Regions from separate parts of the Bradyrhizobium sp. USDA 4449 genome, predicted to be linked through region 2. Evidence: riboswitches for the same ligand, from Rfam matches in the RefSeq annotation. Region 2 holds a riboswitch; the other holds the start of a gene.

Region 1 (11,147 bases), 3.4 Mb from region 2:
CCATCGGCAATGTGGCGCTCGGCTATCGCTAAATGCTCGTGCAGCATGGCGCGGTCCATCCCGCACCTTACAGCGAATTAGGACACTGCGCAGAACAAACTGGGACACCAGGGGTCAAATACGGACACTACCCCTTTTCCCAAAAGAACATATTGCGAACCTAGAACAAACGGTGTACGTTGTTTTTATCGACGAGCCGCCCCGCCAACCGTTTGTCCCCCGCGCGAATCCTCGCCATAAGGAGCACGACCCAATGTCCACCACTGCCCTGCGTATCGTCGAAGGATCTTCCATGGACAAGAGTAAAGCTCTCGCTGCCGCGCTCTCCCAGATCGAGCGTCAGTTCGGCAAGGGCTCGGTGATGAAGCTCGGCAAGAACGACCGTTCGATGGATATCGAGGCGGTCTCGTCGGGCTCGCTGGGGCTGGATATCGCGCTCGGCATCGGCGGCCTGCCCAAAGGGCGTATCGTCGAGATCTACGGGCCGGAATCCTCGGGCAAGACCACGCTGGCGCTGCACACGGTGGCGGAAGCCCAGAAGAAAGGCGGTATCTGCGCCTTCATCGACGCCGAGCACGCGCTCGACCCGGTCTATGCCCGCAAGCTCGGCGTCAATATCGACGAGCTCCTGATCTCCCAGCCGGATACCGGCGAGCAGGCGCTGGAAATCTGCGACACGCTGGTGCGCTCGGGTGCGGTGGACGTGCTGGTGGTCGATTCGGTCGCGGCGCTGGTGCCGAAGGCCGAGCTCGAAGGCGAGATGGGCGATGCGCTGCCGGGCCTGCAGGCCCGTCTGATGAGCCAGGCGCTGCGCAAGCTCACGGCCTCCATCAACAAGTCCAACACCATGGTGATCTTCATCAACCAGATCCGCATGAAGATCGGGGTGATGTACGGATCGCCGGAGACCACGACCGGCGGCAACGCGCTGAAGTTCTACGCCTCGGTCCGCCTCGACATCCGCCGTATCGGCGCGATCAAGGAGCGCGACGAAGTGGTCGGCAACACGACGCGCGTGAAGGTGGTGAAGAACAAGCTGGCGCCGCCCTTCAAGCAGGTCGAGTTCGACATCATGTACGGCGAGGGCGTTTCCAAGATGGGCGAGATCCTCGATCTCGGCGTCAAGGCCGGCATCGTCGAAAAGTCCGGCGCCTGGTTCTCTTATGACAGCCAGCGCCTCGGTCAGGGTCGCGAGAACTCGAAGGCGTTCTTGAAGTCCAACCCCGACATCACCGCCAAGATCGAGACCGCGATCCGCCAGAACTCCGGCCTGATTTCCGAGCAGATCCTGGCCGGCACGCCCGAGAGCGACGCCGACGGCGAGGAGCCGGCGGACGAGTAGACCGGGTTGTTGTTTTGAGCATGATCTGATCGGAAAACCGCTACACACTTTTCCGGATCATGCTCCAAGAGTTTTCGCGAGGAGCGGGCGCTGAGGACGTTGAGTTGCCGACGTCGGCAGTGCCCATTTCTTTTTGCGCGTTGTCGTGATCGGCTGGTGTGATGCGAGCAAAGACGAAGCTCATCGTGACGACTGACTCGTCCATCGCCGGCGCCATCCAACAGGCGGGCTGTGCCGACCTCGTGATCGCGATCGAGCGTCGGCTCGTGTGGGGACGATTGCCGTCCGCTGCGGAGCGCGATGCGTTCTTTGCGCCGCGCGCGACGCAGCCTCAAGGGCTTCACTGGCTCGACGATACGCCGTCCTGGCGTCTCGATGAATCGGGCCTGAAGGGTCACGGATTGATCGAGCTGTTGTCAGAATGTGGCTCGGCCGAATTGTGGATCGGGTGGGAGCCGAACGCCCAATTGCTTCTGCTCTGGCTGCTCGATCATTGCAGCAGCGAGGACGCGGCGGTCTCCAAGCTCATGATGCGTCAGCTGAACGGCGCTGCTGGTGCTGCCGATCCAGGGCAATTTGCGCAACTCAACCCGCCGATGGTCAGGCCTACACATGATCACCTCGAACTGGCCGGTCGTCTCTGGCGGGCTTATCGTGAGCCGACGCCGCAGGCTTGGTTCGATCTCCTCAAGGCGGATTTGAGTCTGTTTCCACAACTTGAGCAATCGATCATTGATCTGCTCGAAGAGCTTCCGGGCGTCACATCTGGTCTGGGAGCTACGGAGACGCGGATCCTGGAGCTGGTTGCGCCTGGCGTAGCGCGGCCCTTCGACGTCTTTCCGGGACATCAGAAGCGCAACGAGAGTCGCGTCTTCGACTATTGGGAAGTCGGAGCGCTGCTCGACGGGCTCGTCCGCTCTCCGGTGCCGGCCGTGTCCGGGCTGGAGGAAGGGCCATTTACATTCGACATGCACAACGATGCCCTCCGTCACGCGCGGTACAAGCAATCCCGGTTGTTGCTCACCGAGTTCGGCAAAGCGGTGCTTGGTGGCTACGAGAATTTTCTGCGGCACAACCGGATCGACCGGTGGTGGGGCGGTACCCACCTGACCAGCGAACGGCTGTGGCAGTGGGACCGGGAGGCCTTTTCACTCATCGCTCCTGATTAATGCGTACGCGTCGTCAGAGCGTTGCGTAGCAATTTTGACAGACAATCGTGTCCCATTTGATCTTAGCCACGAATGATCCTGCCGAAGACGTGCTCCGGGGGTCAGGCCTCGCGAACCTCACGCTCGGGTTCTATCTTCGTTTCGTTTGGAGGAAATTGCCTTCCGAAGAACAGCTTTTGATGGGGCTGGAGCGGCGATCAGCCAAGCACTGCAATCCCGGCGACCATTGGCTCGACGGCGTTTGTCGTGGCTCGCTGGAAGGCTTCGGCAGCCGCGATATCGGTTTCTTCGAGCTTTGTGCAAAGTTCGACTCGATTGAAATCTGGGTCGATCCTCTCGCTAACGATCAGCTCGTGCTCGTCTGGCTGCTCGACCTTCTTCGCCCTTACAAGGAGATCACGACGAAGCTGAGCTTCGTGCATACGGACGACATTGTTGCAAATTATGCACCGGAATCGGTCGCAAAATGGAAGCTGCCGGCCTTCAAGGTGACCGACAACCATTTGGCGACGGCGAGCCGCGCCTGGAGAGCCTACCGGGCTGAAACCCCAGAGCCCTGTTTCGATTTGCTGATGACGGATCTGACGATCCTGCCGAGACTTCGATCGGCGCTCATTGCGGTGCTTGAAGAGCTTCCGGACAGCGTGACGGGCCTGGGTGCCAGCGAAATGGACCTGCTGGATTTTGTGGACCAAGGGTACACCGACCCGGGGCGCATCTCCGAGGCGAGGTGGCTTCGCGATGTATTCGACGGATCCGACGCGCAAGATGCCCTGATCGAACTGGGGGGACATTCGGTCCCGCCGGTCCTGTTGGGCGATCCATCGTTCGACAATGAGGATCGCTACTTCGGCAGGAGCGAGTGGAGGTCACGCTGACTGAGCTTGGGCGTTCACTTGTAGCGCGCAAAGACGATATGTGGCGTCACAACCGGATCAAGCGCTGGTGGGGCGGGACCGAGTTGACCAGCGAGCGGCTCTGGCGATGGGATCGCAAAAGCCGATTGTTGGTTGCGCCTTAGAGGCGCGCTCGGCGCCACAGCTGGGCAAAGGCGCGCAAGCGCCGTGCCCACCATCTTTCACACCGGATGCAAAGGTTGTGGGCACGCTTCGCTTTGCCCGCCCTACGAAACCACCGTCGCGTCCTACTCCGCCGCCTCCGCGTAATCGCTCACCGGCGGGCAGGAGCACACCAGATTACGATCGCCGTAGACATTGTCGACGCGCCCCACCGGGCACCAATATTTGTCGGTGCGCGAGACGCCCGCGGGGAAGCAGCCTTCGCTGCGGGCGTAGGCACGCTTCCAATCGTCATCGGCGATGTCGTGCACGGTGTGTGGGGCGTGGCGAAGCGGCGATGCCTCGATCTTGAAGCGACCGGCCTCGACCTCGGCAATCTCCTTCCGGATCGCGATCATGGCATCGCAAAATCGATCCAGCTCGGCCTTGGATTCCGACTCCGTCGGCTCGATCATCAGCGTGCCCGGCACCGGGAAGCTCATGGTCGGCGCATGGAAGCCGTAATCGATCAGGCGCTTTGCGATGTCGTCGACGGTGACGCCTGACGTTGCCTTCAGAGGACGAGGATCGATGATGCACTCATGCGCGACGCGGCCCCTCGTGTTCCTGTAGAGCACCGGGAAGTGCGCATCGAGGCGCGCCGCGATGTAGTTGGCATTGAGGATCGCGATCTCGGTCGCGCGCTTCAGACCTTCGCCGCCCATCATCAGGATGTAGATGTAGGAGATGGTGAGGATCGAAGCCGAGCCGAACGGCGCGGCCGAGACCGGGCCGACTGGAGCATCCGCCTTCGTCGCGGGGTGACCGGGGAGGAACGGCGCAAGATGCGCCTTCACGCCGATCGGGCCCATGCCGGGGCCGCCGCCGCCATGCGGAATGCAGAAGGTCTTGTGCAGATTGAGATGGCTGACATCGGCGCCGTAATCGCCGGGCCTGCTAAGGCCGACCTGCGCATTCAGGTTGGCGCCGTCGAGATACACCTGGCCGCCATGGCCGTGGACGATGTCGCAGATCTCCTTGATATGCTCCTCGAACACGCCATGGGTCGAGGGATAAGTGATCATCACCGCCGCGAGATCGTTCGAATGCTTCTCGGCCTTCGCACGGAGATCGTTGACATCGACGTCGCCGTTCTTCTCGCAAGACACAAGCACCACGTCCATGCCGACCATCGCGGCCGAGGCCGGGTTAGTGCCGTGAGCGGAGGAGGGGATCAGGCAGATCTTGCGGTGACTCTCTCCGCGCGCGGCATGATAACCCCGGATAGCCAGAAGTCCGGCATATTCGCCTTGCGCGCCCGAGTTCGGCTGCAGTGAGATGGCGTCATAGCCGGTGATGTCGCAGAGCCATTTTTCAAGCTGCGCGAACAGCGCGTGATAGCCGTTGGCCTGCTCGCGCGGGGCGAACGGGTGCAGGCTGCCGAATTCCGGCCAGGTCAGCGGCATCATTTCAGTCGTCGCGTTCAGCTTCATCGTGCAGGAGCCGAGCGGAATCATCGCGCGGTCGAGCGCGAGGTCGCGATCGCTGAGCTTGCGCATATAGCGCAGCATCTCGGTTTCCGAGCGATGCGCGTGGAACACCGGATGGGTGAGGAAAGAGGTCGTACGCTTCAGCGTGTCCGGCAGCGCCTCGTGCGTCGTGGCATCGATCTCCGCGTAGGACAATTGGCCGCCGAAGGCACGCCAGACCGCTTCCACGGTCGCAGCCGTGGTGGTCTCGTCGAGCGCGATGCGCAAGCCGGTCTCACCGACGCCGAGATTGATCTTCTCGGCCGCCGCGCGCGCGATGATCTCGGCGCGCCCTGTGCCGGCATCGACGCTGAGCGTGTCGAAGAAGCTCTCGGACTGCGGTGCGAAGCCGAGCTTGCGCAGGCCGCTCGCGAGCACGGCGGTGCGGCGATGCACGTTGCGTGCGATCTGCGCGAGCCCCTCGGGACCGTGATAGACCGCGTACATTGCGGCGATCACGGCGAGCAGCACCTGCGCGGTGCAGATGTTGGAGGTCGCCTTCTCGCGGCGGATGTGCTGCTCGCGGGTCTGCAGAGCCAGGCGATAGGCAGGCATCCCGCGTGAATCGACGGAAAGGCCGACGATGCGGCCGGGCAGCGAGCGCTTCAGCGCATCGCGCACCGCCATATAGGCCGCGTGCGGGCCGCCATAACCCATCGGCACGCCAAAACGCTGCGCCGAGCCGATGGCAATGTCGGCGCCGAGTTCGCCGGGCGAGGCGAGCAGCGTCAGGGCCAGGAGATCGGCGGCAACGATCGCAAGCGCGCCCTTCGCTTTCAGCGCTGCGACCGCAGGCCTGAGGTCGCGCACCACGCCCGAACTTCCCGGATATTGCAGCAGCGCGCCGAGCACGTCTGCCTTGTCGAGATCGGTGAGCGGATCGCCGACCACCAGATTCCAGCCGAGCGGTTCGGCGCGCGTGCGCATCACGGCCAGGGTCTGCGGATGCACGTCCTTGTCGACGAAGAAGGCCTTTGCTTCGACCTTCGAGTGCCGCTCCGCCAGTGCCATGGCTTCGGCCGCGGCGGTTGCCTCATCGAGCAGCGAGGCGTTGGCGACATCGAGCCCGGTGAGGTCGCAGATCATGGTCTGGAAGTTGAACAGCGCTTCGAGCCGGCCCTGGCTGATTTCGGGCTGGTAGGGCGTGTAGGCCGTGTACCAGGCCGGGTTCTCCAGAATGTTGCGCTGGATCACCGCGGGCAGGATCGTTCCTGAATAGCCCTGGCCGATCAGCGAGGTGAAGACCTGGTTTTGACGAGCGAGCTCAGCCATATGCGCGATCGCCTCCGTCTCGCCGAGGGGCTTGCCGAGATCGAGCGGAGCGGCCTGCCGGATCGAGGCCGGCAGCGTTTCCGCCATCAGCGCCTCGACGCTTTTCGTGCCGACAGTCTCGAGCATTGCGGTGACATCGCGCGCCGACGGGCCGATGTGGCGGCGAACGAAAGGGGTGGTCTCGCCGTTGGATTTGCGGTGCGCGGTCATCATGGGTCCTCGTTTCAGGAGTTGCTGTCATGCCCCGCGAAGGCGGGGCATCCAGTAAGCGCAGGCGCTTCGGCCAGAGCCGATGGGCCGCGGCGTACCGGATCGTCCGCCTTCGCGGACGATGACAGTGAGTATGTTGAGACGGTTCGACTCATATCCTCACGCCGTGTGGGCCTTGTAGGCGGCTTCATCCATGAGCCCGCCAAGCTCGCTCTTGTCGGCGATTTTAATCTTGAAGAACCAGGCCGCGGCTTGCGCGTCCGAGTTCACCAGCGCGGGCTCGGCGGCGAGCGCCTCGTTGGTCTCGAGCACCTCGCCGGAGATGGGCGCGTAGACGTCGGAGGCGGCTTTCACCGATTCCACCACGGCGGCGGCTTCGGCCTTCTTCAGGGTGCGGCCGACCTTGGGCAATTCGACGAACACGACGTCGCCGAGCTGGGACTGCGCGTAATCGGTGATCCCGACGGTTGCGACATCGCCGTCGATCGCGAGCCATTCATGGTCGGAAGTGTACAGCGTCGTGGTCATTGTCTTGTCCTCAGCGTTTGTAGGTGTTTTTCACGAAGGGCATGGCGGCGACGATGAGCGGCAGACGCTGCCCACGCACTTCCGCAAAGAGTTTCGTGTCGAGCGCGCTCAAAGCGGTGGGCGCGTAGCCCATCGCCACGGGCGCATTCAGGCTCGGGCCGAAGCCGCCCGAGGTGACCCTTCCAATGGCCTGGCCGCCTTCGTTCCCGGCAAACAGCAGCGCGCCCTCGCGCACCGGTGCGCGGCCTTCGGCACGCAGGCCGACACGGCGGCGGGATGCGCCGTGATTGAAATGCGCGAGAATCTTTTCAGCGCCGGGAAACCCGCCGGCGCGGGCGCCACCGGTGCGGCGGCTTTTCTGTACCGACCATTCCAGCGCGGCTTCGACCGGCGTGGTTTCGGTGTCGATATCGTGGCCGTAGAGGCAGAGCCCGGCTTCCAGCCGCAGGCTGTCGCGGGCACCCAAGCCGATCGGCATCACGTCGGGGTTTTCGAGCAGCGTCTTGGCGAGACGTTCGGCGTCGGCCGCGGGCACCGAAATCTCGAACCCGTCCTCGCCGGTATAGCCCGAGCGCGAGACGAAACAGCCGAGGCCGGCAACCTCATGCGGGCCGGCATCCATGAAGTTCATGGTGGGCGCTGCTGCACATAATCTCGCCAGCGCTGACTCGGCTTTCGGGCCTTGCAACGCGATCAGCGCGCGGTCGGCAAGCGAATCGATGATGCAGGTCTCCGACAGGTTCGCGCGCAGATGCGCCTCGTTCTCGGCCTTGCAGGCAGCATTGACCACCAGGAACAGGTGATCGCCGAAATTCGCGACCATCAGATCGTCGAGAATGCCGCCGTCGTCATTGGTGAACTGGGCGTAGCGCTGCCGTCCCGGCGCGATCGCCACGATGTCCTGCGGCACCAGCCGCTCCAGCGCGCGAGCGGCGTCCTCGATCCTGCCGGATTTCGGCCGAAGCGCGATCTGCCCCATATGGGAGACGTCGAACAGGCCCGCGGACGAGCGGGTCTGAAGGTGCTCCTTCAGCACGCCCGCCGGGTACTGCACGGGCATGTCGTAGCCCGCGAACGGCACCATCTTGCCGCCGAGCGACACGTGCAGGTCGTAAAGGGGTGTACGTTTCAGGGAGTTCTTGTCGTCCGACGCAAGCATCACGGGGGCCCTCGGCGGTTCCCCGGGGACGATTCCCCTGGGACACCGGTCGAAGCCCCATCTGTCGCTGTGCCTGAGAGTATTATCCCGTCGGCGGACGCTATCCAGGCCTTAAGCCCGCCAGCGCCTCTTTCCAGATGTCGTCAAAGCCACGCGGTCCTTTTGCCTGAGAGTTTCCGGGGCGGTTGCTCCTTCGGCGCCGGCAGTGAAGCCGGTCTCTCCCGACGTGGCCGTACGATACAAATGGGTACAGACCACAGGCCGGCCAAGCCTGTCAACGCGCGCTTTGCGGCTTTCCAAAGGGGATTACGCGCCTGCGGCAACCCACTGATCTCTTTGCACAGTTTCTGGACAGGGAAGCTGGCCTTGTCTAAAAGCGCTTTGGCCCGCAGATATCCGCCCAAATCGCCAGGTTTGGATCAGGGATAAGCGGGTCCAAGCACACCCGATTGGATGAACATGAGCGGCGTCAACGAGATCAGGTCGACCTTTCTGAACTTCTTTGCCGAGAACGGGCACGAGATCGTGTCGTCCTCGCCATTGGTGCCGCGCAACGATCCGACGTTGATGTTCACCAATGCCGGCATGGTGCAGTTCAAGAACGTCTTCACCGGCGTCGAGAAGCGGCCCTATCAGCGCGCCACCACGTCGCAGAAATGCGTGCGCGCCGGGGGCAAGCACAACGACCTCGACAATGTCGGCTACACCGCGCGCCATCTCACCTTCTTCGAGATGCTCGGCAATTTCTCCTTCGGCGACTATTTCAAGGAGCGCGCGATCGAGCTGGCCTGGAAGCTGATCACGAAGGATTTCGGGCTCGACAAGGACAAGCTGCTCGTCACCGTCTACCACACCGACGACGAGGCGCACGGGCTGTGGAAGAAGATCGCCGGCTTTTCCGACGACCGCATCATCCGCATCCCGACCTCGGACAATTTCTGGGCGATGGGCGACACCGGCCCCTGCGGTCCGTGCTCGGAGATCTTCATCGACCGCGGCGACCACATCTGGGGCGGCCCTCCGGGTTCGCCTGAGGAGGACGGCGACCGCTTCCTCGAATTCTGGAATCTCGTGTTCATGCAATACGAACAGGTGACGAAGGAGGAGCGCGTGGATCTGCCGCGTCCCTCGATCGACACCGGTATGGGCCTCGAGCGTATGGCCTGCATCATGCAGGGCGTCGACAGCGTGTTCGAGACCGATCTGTTCCGTCATTTGATCGATGCGGCCGCGTCCGCGCTCGGCAGCGGGCCGAACGAGCAGACCGTCGCCTCGTTCCGCGTCATCGCCGACCATCTGCGCTCGTCGGCCTTCCTGGTCGCGGATGGCGTGCTGCCCTCGAACGAGGGCCGCGGCTATGTGCTGCGCCGGATCATGCGCCGCGCCATGCGCCATGCGCAGCTGCTGGGCGCCAAGGAGCCGCTGATGCATCGGCTGGTCTGGGCGCTGGTCCGCGAGATGGGCCAGGCCTATCCTGATCTGATGCGCGCGGAAAACCTGATCGAGGAAACGCTGCGGCTGGAAGAGACCCGCTTCCGCAAGACGCTGTCGCGGGGCCTTGCCATCCTCGACGAGAAGAGCGCGTCGTTGAAGAAGGGCGACATGTTCGACGGCGATGTCGCCTTCACGCTGTACGACACCTACGGCTTCCCGCTGGACCTGACGCAGGACGCGCTGAAGTCGCGCGGCATTGGCGTCGACCAGTCTGCGTTCACCGACGCGATGGAGCGGCAGAAGGCCAAGGCGCGCGAGTCCTGGAAGGGATCGGGCGAGGCGGCGAGCGAGGCGATCTGGTTTCCGCTGCGCGAGAAGCTCGGGGCGACGGAATTTTTGGGCTACGAGACCGAGAGCGCTGAAGGCGTGGTCTCGGCGCTGGTCAGGGACGGCAAGGAAGTCGCCCACCTCAAGGCCGGCGACACCGGCGCGATCGTGCTCAACCAGACGCCGTTCTATGCGGAGTCGGGCGGCCAGGTCGGCGACACCGGCGTGCTGACGGGCGAGAGCGGGATCAAATTCCGCGTCACCGACACGCAGAAGAAGCTCGGCGATTTCTTCGTTCATGTCGGCACGGTCGAGAGCGGCGAGCTTAAGGTCGGCACCGCGCTGCAGCTCGAGGTTGATCATTCCAGGCGCTCGTCGATCCGCGCGCATCACTCGGCGACGCATCTCATCCATGAGGCGCTGCGCCAGGTGCTCGGCGATCACATCGCCCAGCGCGGCTCGATGGTGGCGCCGGACCGGCTGCGTTTCGACTTCGTGCATCCGAAGCCGATCACGGCGGAGGAGCTTGCTCGCGTCGAGGACATCGCCAACGACGTGGTGCTGGAGAATGACGAGGTCACGACCCGCGTGATGGGCGTCGACGAGGCTCGCGAGGCCGGCGCGCGCGCGCTGTTCGGCGAGAAGTACGGCGACGAGGTTCGCGTCGTCTCGATGGGCAAGACCGCGCGCGAGCGCGGCGCCAATGCGCTCGGCTGGTCGGTCGAGCTCTGCGGCGGCACGCATGTGCGGCGCACCGGCGATATCGGCCTGATCACGCTGACCGGCGAGAGCGCGGTGGCGTCAGGCGTGCGCCGCATCGAGGCGCTGACCGGCAACTACGCCCGCAAGCATGCCAATGAGACCATGGCGCTGGCGAAGACCGCAGCAAGCGAGCTGCGCACCTCGGTCGACGACGTTCCGGCGCGCATCACCGCGCTGATGGAGGAACGCAAGAAGCTCGAGCGCGAGCTGTCCGACGCCCGCAAGAAGCTCGCGATGGGTGGCGGCGCAGCAAGCGGCGGCGGCGCGGCTTCCGGCGTGCGCGAGGTCGGCGGCGTCAAGCTGATGGCGCGCGCGGTCGAGGGCATCGAGATGAAGGATCTCAAGAGCCTCGCCGACGAGGCCAAGAAGCAGATCGGCTCCGGCGTGGTCGCCATCGTCGGCGTCACCGAGGACGGC
Region 2 (11,147 bases):
TCTCCAACATCAGGCAACCCCAAGAAATCAATTCACGTCGGGGGACGCAAACCGCCTCTCCGGCATGGCCCAAATACATCGAAGCAGGGCCGTAAAGTCAGCTACGGGTAAAATCGAGCGAGCCACGTGATTGCACTCTGTAATTAAAGCGCAGTTGGTTCACTAATCTAAGCTAGCCGCATTTTATCTGCTGTAGTTTTGCCGCTCGCCGAGCCTTTGGTTGACGAGATCAATCGAGACAGACCGGGTGATTCAGATAGACAGCAATGTCTCGACCAAATTCACCCAATAGCCTATGCCATAAGGTAACGCTTCATCGTTGAAATCATATGCCGGGTTGTGCACACCGGCAGTCGGCCCGTTTCCGATGAATATCATTGCGCCCGGCCGGGCCTCCAGCATGTAGGCAAAGTCCTCGGCCCCCATACCTGGTTTGATATTCTCGTGCACAGAAGCGGCTCCGACCAGGCTGCGTGCCGCCCTGATCGCCAGATTAGTCTCTTCGGTGTGGTTGAAGGTCACCGGGACTGATCGACGGTATTTAAACTCGATATCCGCTCCGAATCCGCGCGCGATACCCTGGGCTGCCGCCATGATCTGGCGTTCGGCAAAGTCTCGCAGCTCCGGAACATGAGTTCTAACAGTGCCGGCCATTTCGACTTCATCGGCAATGACGTTGTAGGCGTTGGCGGCGTTCAACTTAGTCACTGAAATGACAAGCGAGTTGATCGGATTCGTGGTGCGCGACACCAGAGTTTGCGCGCCGACGATGATCTGTGCAGCAATTACGACTGGATCGATGGTCTCATGCGGCTTGGCCGCATGGCCGCCCCGCCCCTTCACGACAATGTCGAAATCGTCTTGTGAGGCCATGATCGGTCCATCGCAAATGCTGAACTTGCCGATCTCGGTGCCCGGCGCGTTGTGCATCCCAAAGACTTTCGAGATGCTGAAACGGTCCATGATTCCTTCCCGGACCATTTTCAGGCCGCCGGAGGGAAGCTCCACTTCTTCTGCCGGCTGAAAAATCAAGGCGACGCAGCCTTTGAAATTGCGTGTCTTGGCGAGATATTTCGCAGCGCCCAGCAACATGGCCGTATGACCATCATGCCCGCAAGCGTGCATTTTACCGGGCACTTTCGAGGACCACGGCTTGTTTGAGGCCTCGAGGATGGGCAGCGCATCCATGTCGGCCCTCAGCCCGATGGTGGGACCATCTCCACCCTTCCCTTGAATCAATGCAACGATGCCGGTTTCAGCTATTCCCGTTTCGATGTGATTGATACCGAACGAGGCGAGCTTCTCGGCGACAAACCGCGCCGTATTGTGTACCTGAAAGTCGAGCTCGGGATTTTCGTGGAGATATCGGCGCCAAGCGGTTACCTCATCCTGCAAATCACGAAACTGATCAACACTATGCATGCCAGACCTTAAAATCCGAATCCATTAAAGGATACAGCACCGCCTGAGCGTGCGGCGGGCTCTCGGTGCGCACGCGTGAAGCGGCCCCACGCACTTTTTGCTGCTGTCGCTCGCATTCTGACCTTTTCGCAATGGAGTAAGCCATAAGCAAAATGTAGAGACGTCATGGCAGGAGCGCCGCAACTATTTGGCGCAGACCGTGTCGGCTTCTGCACTCTACTCGTGAACTCCAATTTGCCACAGTCTCTTAGGCCGGCTCGCTGATATCGCACACTTTCGTGCGGCCATTGAGACGCACGCTTAAAACGCCAATGAGACATCATGGCCGCTTCAGGCTTACGGCGAGAGCTCGGCATGCCCTTCCTTTCTGCTACGTTCCGTCTTCTTATTTGTTATATGGCCACCACTGGCATTTTTCGCGAAGCACGAGAAGTGAGCAACTGCGAGCCAGTTTCGGTCACGACGACCACCTCTTCATGCAGCATCAGCTTAGGTGATCCGTCGAAATATGAGGGATATGAGGTGCTCGGTTCAATGTTAATGATCATGCCTGGCTTTAGTATTGTCTTGTCATCCGGTTGGACAGACGGTAGCTCTGGCATCCATAAGCCCATGGAGTGTCCCATTCGGCCGATGTTGGTAGCTTTACCGCGATTGTTTGAGCCATTTAGTACGGCCGACATTGCGCCCCAGACATCACAGATCGGAATGCCAGGTCTAGCGGCGGCAATTCCCGCTTCAGTGGCATCCCAAACGACCTGATAAGCATCCTGGGTGTGCGGATCAGGTGCACCGAAAGCAAAGTGTCGATCGAAATCGCTCCAATAAAAGTCGAACAGGCAGCCGGCATCAATAAACAGCACGTCTCCGTCCGACAGAATTTTGTCGGTCGGAACACCGTAAGGACGCGTATATCCCCCGCGCCCAGAAACACCCACTATTTTGCTTGTCTTCTCGACACCGCGACTGAAACATTCGAATTCGAACTGGCGACAGGCCTCGCGTTCCGTCATACCCAGACGCAGTTTAGATGCTAAATTTTCGAATGCTTCCGAAACAAGCCTACATACAGTTCGAATTCTGCCAATCTCTAGCGGAGACTTGATCATTCGCAGTGGCGTGAAAATCGGATCCGATGCGTCGACGAACCTTCGAGGCTTGATCGCATCCGCAACACGCAAGAAATCACCTGCGGGGAAGCCAAGCCTACTCTCCGCACCAAGCTCTACGCCGATTCTGGCGTCCTCTGGCAGTAACTCGCGCAACGCTTCGGCAAGTGCGGACACACCCTCATTTTTCGGATTTGGACTCGGCCAGCTTCGGCAGTTTTTTACCCACGTCGTGTCTCTATAAAACTGGTCCATTCCCTCCGGAACGACGGCAACGGGGTCACCCGACGAACGAATGAGAAGAAATCGTGGCCGGGTCGTCTGGTACGGGGTCGTGCTAGGCTCGCCAGTGAAATATCGCAAATTGTGTTCGGACGTCGCCAAAAGCGCGTCAATGGCATGCTCTTTCATCAGACGCCGCGCGCGCTCGACGCGGTCCTCGTATTCGATCCGGGGAAACGGATCATACTGAATGGTCCTTATCGAACCAATCCCCATACCGTTCATCGCTCTTCTCCAGAGAAACACGTCAATCGCAGGACGACCGACAATTTAGATGCCGATCCGACAGCAGATGGCCACCTTCGCGCGCTCATTCGACAATATCCTTCGGGAAAGCCGCGCGTAATTTTTTATGCGAAAGCATGGGAACACCGAGCTCTTCCGCGAGCAGGCGAGCAACACCTTTGTAAGGCGCTTTCAGCTTATCGTGGTACACGATGCTTTGGATCCCGCCGACAATCGAGTGCACGCAAGCTCGCAGGTCGATCAAACGACTTTCCTGGTCATAGCCATCCGACACGAGCCAATGGTTTGGTAGCACGTGACTAGCCGCGATCGGGAGGCGATCGCGCGACTGCAATACCGCGTTCGTGAAGCTTGGCTCGAAGTGAACACCTCCGATGCAGAGCACGGAGTGCACCGGTTCCTCAATACGATCGAAAATTCCCAGTAGCGATCGCGCCAGCACTCGAGCTGCAATAGGATTTCCCCAATCTTCGGGTGAGCTTCCGATCTCGACATCGACAGCCGAAGGTCGCAGGTCAGCGAGACGGGTACCAGCATCACCAGCCTTGACGCCGGACCAATGAGTCGCTTCCAGGTAAGTGCGATAAGAGTCAAGACCGGAAGTGAGCCGCTCGGCTTCGATCGCTAGAAGAAGCCCCCGGGTAATCCGGGGATCGACCGCGCTGAAGGTCCCGGTGCCCAGATCGCCCGTCGTTTGAACCGAGAAGATCGCGTTTGGCGCATTAGCGCCCTCGTGCCAGTTCACGATGCCAATAACGTTGGCATCACCGAAGCGATCATTAAACATTGGCGCGTAGCGCGCATAGTCGTTACTTACGACCTCGTTCGTGGCCACGATCGAAATCCTGGCGTCATGCAAGCCAGCAACTTCGAGCACCGAGTGCCCATCGAGTTCGAAACTCGTTGTAACAGGAGCGCATGCGGTTTTGAGAGCGTCGAGAACGTGCCCAGCGACCGGGTCCTTTTCTTGATTGACGCAGAAGACAAAGACGGCGTGCCTCATCGAGGTCCTCCGCCGAGTTCAAAGCAGATCGAGAGCGTGAGAGGTCTATCTTCAACTTGGCGCGGTCGTCTTTTCGGACTTCTCGGAAACCACCATGCTCTTTGAACCAAAATCCGAGCTTGCACGGCGAGAGCGGGCGCGCGGGAGGCGATCAACTGGGACAGAGCCACAACGGCGCTGCTCGCGCTCTGAGTCCCCTTGTCCGCTGGCCTGCCTGGTGAAGCAGCGACCTGGACTCGCGCGGATTGATAGTGGCGGCAGCGGATCGCCGGACCAGCAGCGAACTTAACCTGCCCGCGCGACGAACACGGGCGAATCTTGCCGTCATGGGCCAGAGACGTCGACGCAAGCGGTTTGAAGAGCCGCTCATCGAGCAGGGCAACCGCGTCAGGCGTGCAAGCCTCCATTTTGGCTCGACTTCGAAAGAGATGCATGCCAGCGACAGCTTTCTAGGTTCATACACCCACCGCATACTTATTAGAGCGTCGCCGCGCCAACATTGTGCGTTCTTTAGATGATCTCGCAGAATTTCTGCGCTAGCCGGGGATAGCTCGCCGGAAACCACTGGGCATCGAGCAATGCAATGATCAAAAGCGAGATCAGCATAGTACTCGGCAAGAAACCACCTGCTAATCTGGGTGGGGGAGCTAGGGCAAAACATCAAGCCGTCGCTTACGCCGCCGATTTTTTGGTCCGACGACTCATCGCGGCTTGACAGGTCGTGAGTACGTCTGAGAGTGTTATCATGTCTGATGATGGTGTGCGGGAGAGCGCGATAAGCCTGCAAAGGCCTATCACCGCCGACGGAGCAACCCCCCAAGGAAACTCTCAGGCCCAGGACCGCACACCGAGGACGATCTGGAGAGAGGTGCCAGTCAGCACCCACCGAAGGGGACCGCGATCCACGTGGATTGCGGATAAAGCTCTCAGGTGCACGGACAGATTTGGGGACGGAGGGAGGGCGAAAGCCATTTCACCGTTCGTTCAACCCTGTCCTGGAGCACACGATGAGCACGGTCGTCATTATTGGATCCGGTATCACCGGAGTTACAACTGCCTATGCCCTGGCCCGCCGCGGCTATTCGGTTACAGTCTTGGATCGCCAGCGCTATCCGGCGATGGACACTTCGTTTGCGAACGGGGGCCAATTATCGGCAAGCAATGCCGAGGTCTGGAATAACGTCGCAACGATCGTAAGAGGCTTGAGGTGGATGCTGCGCAAAGACGCACCATTGTTGCTGAACCCAAGGCCCAGTTTTCACAAATATACTTGGCTGGCAGAGTTCGTAAGCCAGATTCGAAACTATCGCCAAAATACGATCGAAACGACGAAGCTAGCGATAGCCGCTCGCGAGCATCTTTTTGAGCTAGCCGATCGGGAGAGCATCGATTTCGACTTGGAGCGGCGAGGAATTTTGCACGTTTATTCGAGCAAGCTCGAGTTCGATGCGGCCTCTCGCGTGAATCAGTTGCTGCTCAAGGGCGGATTGGATCGCCGTCCCGTGACGCCCTCTGAAATGCTTGCAATAGAGCCAGCTCTGCGCGATCAGTATTATGGCGGCTTCTTTACCCCGTCTGACTCAACCGGCGACATTCACAAGTTTACGCGCGGCCTCGCTGCGGCTTGCGAGCGAGGGGGCGTACGCTTCGTCTTTGATGCGGAGATCTGCGGCATGCGGTCCGACCGAGACGGTGTGGTCGTACACTGGAAACCAGGTTCGTCGAAGGAAGAACTCAATGCCGAACGCGTAGTGGTTTGCGCAGGGGTCGGCAGCCGCCGCATTGCTTCAATGCTGGGGGACAACATCAACATTTATCCCGTGAAGGGGTACTCGATCACGGTAGAGCTGGGAGACGAGACGAGCCAAAAGGCCGCGCCTCGTGTCAGCCTGCTGGACGAGGCCACCAAGATCGTGACCAGCCGGTTAGGAGAAGATCGCTTCCGGGTCGCGGGGACCGCCGAGTTTAATGGCGAAAACCGCGATATCCGCTGGGATCGAATTAAGCCCCTGATAGGATGGGTAGAGCGATCGTTTCCGGATGTGTCCACCGCGCAGGTGGTGCCATGGGCGGGCTTGCGTCCTATGACACCTAGCATGATGCCGAGGGTTGGCCGAGGCAAACGCCCGAATGTTTTCTACAATACTGGCCATGGCCATCTCGGCTGGACATTATCCGCTGTTACAGCTGAAATGATCGCTGATGTCATTATGACAGACCGCAGCAACACTCGGCTGAGCGCATCGCTGCCCTGATCCTGTTCAGTGGATCCTAGTCCATACTCCCGCCGATATCGGGGCGGGAGCACGTCGGTTGTGACAGAGCCGAAGCGAATTTGCAGTCGCCTTCGAAAGGTGATGCGCCCCTCAGTGCCGGGCAACTCGGTTCCCGCAATTTATTGTCTAGGTAAGCCCTGTGACCACTTGGCACGTTGCTTCCGAAAGCCTTCCTATGACGCAGTTGTTGCGACCGCTCCCGAATTGACGCCGACCAGATGGGGCCGCATGAAAGACGTCGTTTCTTAGCAGGGCGCACGCAGTACACACCGCGAAGTGCCGTGGCATTTAAGGACGGGACGCAGCTTTGTGCGGAGCGAATTCAGGGTACCAAAGCCGTTCCGCGCAGCTCACCCGAGCGTAAAACCAACCCGATCCAACGACACCTCCTCCCGAGACGCCGAGATGCATCGATGCATCCCCAAGCTCAAGTCCTCGTCGAAGCCCCAACTGCTGCGGAGCGACACCAACTGCTGTGCGCTCAGCTGACGCTCTTCTTAGAGAAGTTTGCATTACGGGACGAAGGCCCTTTCGAAGGGCATTTTGCAAGCCCTGCAGCATATTTCTTGTAATTGCCGTTAGATCGACGATACTGATGTCACAAAGAGTGTTTTTCGACGACATTTGACGGATCTGAGATTTTTTTCTGCGGAAACACACGATCTCTTGCAGAATTTCCTCTTTAGCCTGGAGCCTGTTATGAGGTACGACCGAATCGACGCTCACATCCTGGAGATCGTGCAAAAAAATAACCGTCTCACATCCGAGACGATTGGCGAACTGGCCGGGCTTTCCGCTACCGCCTGTCAACGCAGGCTAAAGAGGCTTCGGTCGGACGGCATTATCGAGGCGGACGTTTCGATCGTTTCGGCCAAGGCGGTCGGAAGACCTATTCAGATGCTCGTGCTGGTGACATTGGAGCGGGAACGCTCGGACATAATCGACAGGTTCAAAAAGGCGATCAAATCATCCGCTGAAGTCGTCAATGGGTTTTACGTCACAGGCGATGCTGACTTTGTCCTATACATAACCGCACGCACCATGGACGATTATGAGCAGTTCACGCGGCGATTTTTCCGTGAGAACCCCGATATCAAGGGCTTCAAGACCATGGTGGTCATGGACCGGGTAAAAGCCGGATTTGCTATTCCAATTGAGGCACCGTCTGAGGATTGAGTGTCTCACCAATGGACCCCGCCTACCTGCTCCATCACCAAGCCGTGCAAGGCGTCGCGGTACCCATTATGAAACGAGCGCAGGTCTTCGCGCATTGGCGCGCATAACTTTGAACTGAGTGGCGTCACCTCCAGGCTACCAACACCAACCGCTCATTGTGGGCGCTTCGTGGCGCGAGCGAGCTGGATGACTCAGTCCGATGAACTTGCAAACGCTCACCAACGAGAGATGTCGGCTTGGCCAGTACGCATCGCTAGCGCCCTTTTTCGTCGCGCAGTGCGAGTAAAACGCTGCAAGTTTCCTTCGATTTTGTGCTCTAAGCGGCTACGCGCGATTTAAATATTCAGAGCGCTTCAGAGTATGGCCTCACCTATATGCGTTCACGTCGCTTCTGGCCATTGGACAGATCTGAGAAGATCGGCTTTCAGTTGGGCAAGGCCGCCGCGGCTCGCTCGGCGGCACCTGTCACGAGGAAATCAACTTTTTGAATCAATACAAGCGGCGAAAGGATAAGGCCTCTGGGTCAGTTGAGTGGCATCTGGCCTTTGCTGGTGGCATCTTGCAGGGAGTGACTACGGAATGAGCCGTGTCGAGAAAGCGCGCACTTGCAGGGCAAGAGCAAAGTTTACTCGTCAGGTCGGGATCGTGCGAGGCGGAACCCTTGGCGCGAACCTGACTATTTTGAGGTCTCTCTTGCATCTAAGCAGCGCAAGTCGAATGACGGCGGACTTCCCGTTTGCCATCAGCCCCTCTTTGTCCTCATTCGTCGCACCATCCGGGGTAGGGCAGCAAGCTAGATGACTCCTCTCAAGCCTCGACCAATTAGCACTGAAGGTATCACAGCGCCCTTCCGCCACCTCACCTTTCGGCGTATCTGGCTTGCGAGCCTCCTTACGAACCTGGGCGCGCTGATCCGGAGCGTCGGCGCAGCGTGGGCGATGACGCAGATGACAACGTCGGCGGACAAAGTTGCGCTTGTGCAGACAGCATTTTTGCTACCGGTCATGCTGATTTCGATGCCCGCAGGCGCAATTGCGGATATGTATGACCGGCGGATCGTGATGCTTTTCGCGCTCAGCATGTCGCTAGCTGGTGCGACCGCGCTGACGGCACTTACCTGGCTAGGGATGGTCACGCCAGACTCGTTGCTAATCCTGTGTTTTGTAATCGGCAGCGGCGTGGCTCTGATGGATCCTGCCTGGCAATCCTCAGTTAGCGAGCAAGTGCCGGCGGAAGCACTCCCAGCTGCGGTCGCGCTGAACAGCATTAGCTATAACATCGCGCGCAGCGTGGGACCGGCGATCGGCGGGATAGTGGTAGCGGCAGCCGGCGCAGTCGCTTCGTTTGCCCTAAATGCATTGCTATATCTACCCTTACTTCTTGCGCTGTTCTTGTGGAAGCGAATTTCCGAACCGTCATATCTTCCGCCAGAAAAACTAAACCGCGCCATCGTTTCGGGGCTCCGCTACATCGCTAACTCGCCCCCGATCAAAATCGTGCTGATTCGTTCCATGATCACCGGCGTGATCGGAGGCGCCATCATCGCGCTAATGCCGCTGGTCGCCCGTGATCTCCTTGGAGGTGGTGCACGGATCTATGGGATAGCTCTCAGCGCGTTCGGACTTGGCGCGGTAATTGGAGCGCTATATGTACCTGAAGTACGAAAGCGCTTGAGCGGTGAAGCCGCAATTCGCGCCTGCGCACTGTCCATGAGTGGGGCGCTTCTCGCCGTGGCGTTGAGCCACGAGCTGGTTCTCACATCGGCCGCTCTTGTCCTTGCCGGTGCCGTGTGGATGATCTCCTGGGCCCTCTTCAACATTGGCGTGCAGCTGTCGGCCCCGCGCTGGGTCGCAGGACGCTCGCTTGCAGCCTACCAAGCAGCAAGCTCAGGAGGCATTGCTGTCGGTAGCTGGGGCTGGGGTCATTTGACCGATGCCGCAGGTGTCGACACAGCGCTTTTGATATCAGCAGTGCTGATGTTAATTTCTCCACTATTGGGGCTTTGGCTCCGTATGCCTCGCATAAACCCGCGAAGCGAGGATGCTGAAGCGCTTGCGCATCCTGAGGTTCGGCTAACGCTCACCCATCGCAGCGGACCCGTTGTGATTGAAATCGAATACCGCGTGGCACAAGAGAATGCGCGGGCCTTTCATAACGTCATGCAAGATGTGCAGCTGTTCCGAAAGCGGAATGGCGCGTATGGCTGGTCGATCGCTCGCGATATCGCTGATCCTGAACTGTGGACAGAACGCTACCATTGCCCCACGTGGCTTGATTATCTGCGTCAACGCAATCGCTCGACGCATTCAGAACGCGCGCTAGATCGACAAGCTGCGTCCTTTCACGTGGGTCCAGAACCCGCGCGTATCCGGCGTATGCTAGAGCGCCCATTTGGCTCCGTTCGGTGGAAGGACGATGTATCCGACCGTACCGCCAACGAGTCCTTTCTCGGTGACTATAACCGGAATCGAACGTAAAACATAGCCTCTGCCAATTTGAGGCGATCATTCCTCGAACAGCCAAATGAGAAGTGCCAGCACTGCTCCAAGCGAGAATGCTCGTTCCTAGTGAGAGGCTCAGCAGATCGATTGGGCTTGATCTGTTGATCTTGCGGTAAGGAACAGCACAGCGAGTCTGAGACATCCCTTGAAGTCCCCAGGCTTGGGTTCCCTTCATCGAGGGAGACCGTTGTCGATCCCGGATCGTTGACCCAGCATAAAAGCCATCCGCGCTCACGAACTGTCTACTTATTTGCCAGCTCGTCCATCACCTGTCTGGTTGCTTGATAGGCAAGCTCAACGATTTCGTCGATCTCAGCCTCGGAAACCACGAGAGGCGGCGCGAAGCCAAGAATGTCTCCATGCGGCATCGCTCGTGCAATAAGCCCCCGATCGCGAGCCGCCTTTGAGATGCGGGCACCAACTTTCAGCGCCGGATCAAACCTCTGTTTTGTCTGCCGATCCGCGACATACTCGATTGCGCCTAGAAGGCCAACGCCTCGAACCTCCCCGACGATTTCCAGCTGCGCAAACCGCTCCTTGAGCCGCTTTTGAAAGTGAGCGCCGACAGTTCGGGCGCGATCGCTTAGTCGCTCCTTCTCGACGATGTCGAGCACGGCATTGGCGGCCGCTGCTGCGATGGGGTGTCCGGAGTAAGTATAGCCATGGGAGAACGCTCCGACGCGATCGGCGGCTTCCTCCATAACGTTGTAAACTCTCTCGCCGACGATAGCTCCCGAGAGTGGCATGTACCCGGATGTCAGCCCTTTTGCGACTGTGACAAGATCTGGTTCGATCCCGTACAGGGTGCTCCCGAAGTCCGCGCCAGTTCGACCAAATCCACAGATGACCTCATCGGCAATCAAAAGGACCTCGTACCGCCTCAGCACCGCCTGGATTTCACGCCAGTAACCCGCGGGCGGCGGCGTGATGCCACCGGTCCCGAGCACCGGCTCGGCAATGAAAGCACCAACCGTTTCTGGCCCTTCGCGCACGATTAACTGCTCGAGCTCGGCCGCTCGCCGGCGAGAAAAGTCTTCTTCCGTCTCACCCGGTTCGGCGCCCCAATAGTGATGTGGCGTGCCTGTATGGAGAACGCCTGCGAAAGGCAGGTCCATGTAATCGTGATAGAATG

The links. Region 2 has a riboswitch for glycine ahead of ACVIIW_RS16080 (D-amino acid dehydrogenase). Riboswitches for the same ligand answer to the same signal wherever they lie in the genome.
Region 1: it holds a riboswitch for glycine, as region 2 does, so the genes downstream of both, gcvT (glycine cleavage system aminomethyltransferase GcvT) here and ACVIIW_RS16080 (D-amino acid dehydrogenase) in region 2, are expected to answer to the same signal.

Annotation. Positions count from the first base shown of each region.
Region 1 is NZ_JBSRYD010000001.1:6,857,491-6,868,637, reverse strand. Features, by position in the region: gene ACVIIW_RS32445 (hypothetical protein) at 1-59, opposite strand, end outside; gene recA (recombinase RecA) at 254-1,342, shown strand; gene ACVIIW_RS32435 (hypothetical protein) at 1,504-2,511, shown strand; gene ACVIIW_RS32430 (hypothetical protein) at 2,559-3,389, shown strand; gene gcvP (aminomethyl-transferring glycine dehydrogenase) at 3,656-6,520, opposite strand; gene gcvH (glycine cleavage system protein GcvH) at 6,680-7,048, opposite strand; gene gcvT (glycine cleavage system aminomethyltransferase GcvT) at 7,059-8,207, opposite strand; glycine riboswitch at 8,353-8,441, opposite strand; gene alaS (alanine--tRNA ligase) at 8,667-11,147, shown strand, end outside.
Region 2 is NZ_JBSRYD010000001.1:3,412,629-3,423,775, reverse strand. Features, by position in the region: gene ACVIIW_RS16095 (M20 aminoacylase family protein) at 253-1,422, opposite strand; gene ACVIIW_RS16090 (M24 family metallopeptidase) at 1,815-3,038, opposite strand; gene ACVIIW_RS16085 (D-aminoacyl-tRNA deacylase) at 3,124-4,062, opposite strand; glycine riboswitch at 4,816-4,915, shown strand; glycine riboswitch at 4,919-5,006, shown strand; gene ACVIIW_RS16080 (D-amino acid dehydrogenase) at 5,070-6,317, shown strand; gene ACVIIW_RS16075 (Lrp/AsnC family transcriptional regulator) at 7,038-7,514, shown strand; gene ACVIIW_RS16070 (MFS transporter) at 8,312-9,991, shown strand; gene ACVIIW_RS16065 (aminotransferase) at 10,258-11,147, opposite strand, start outside.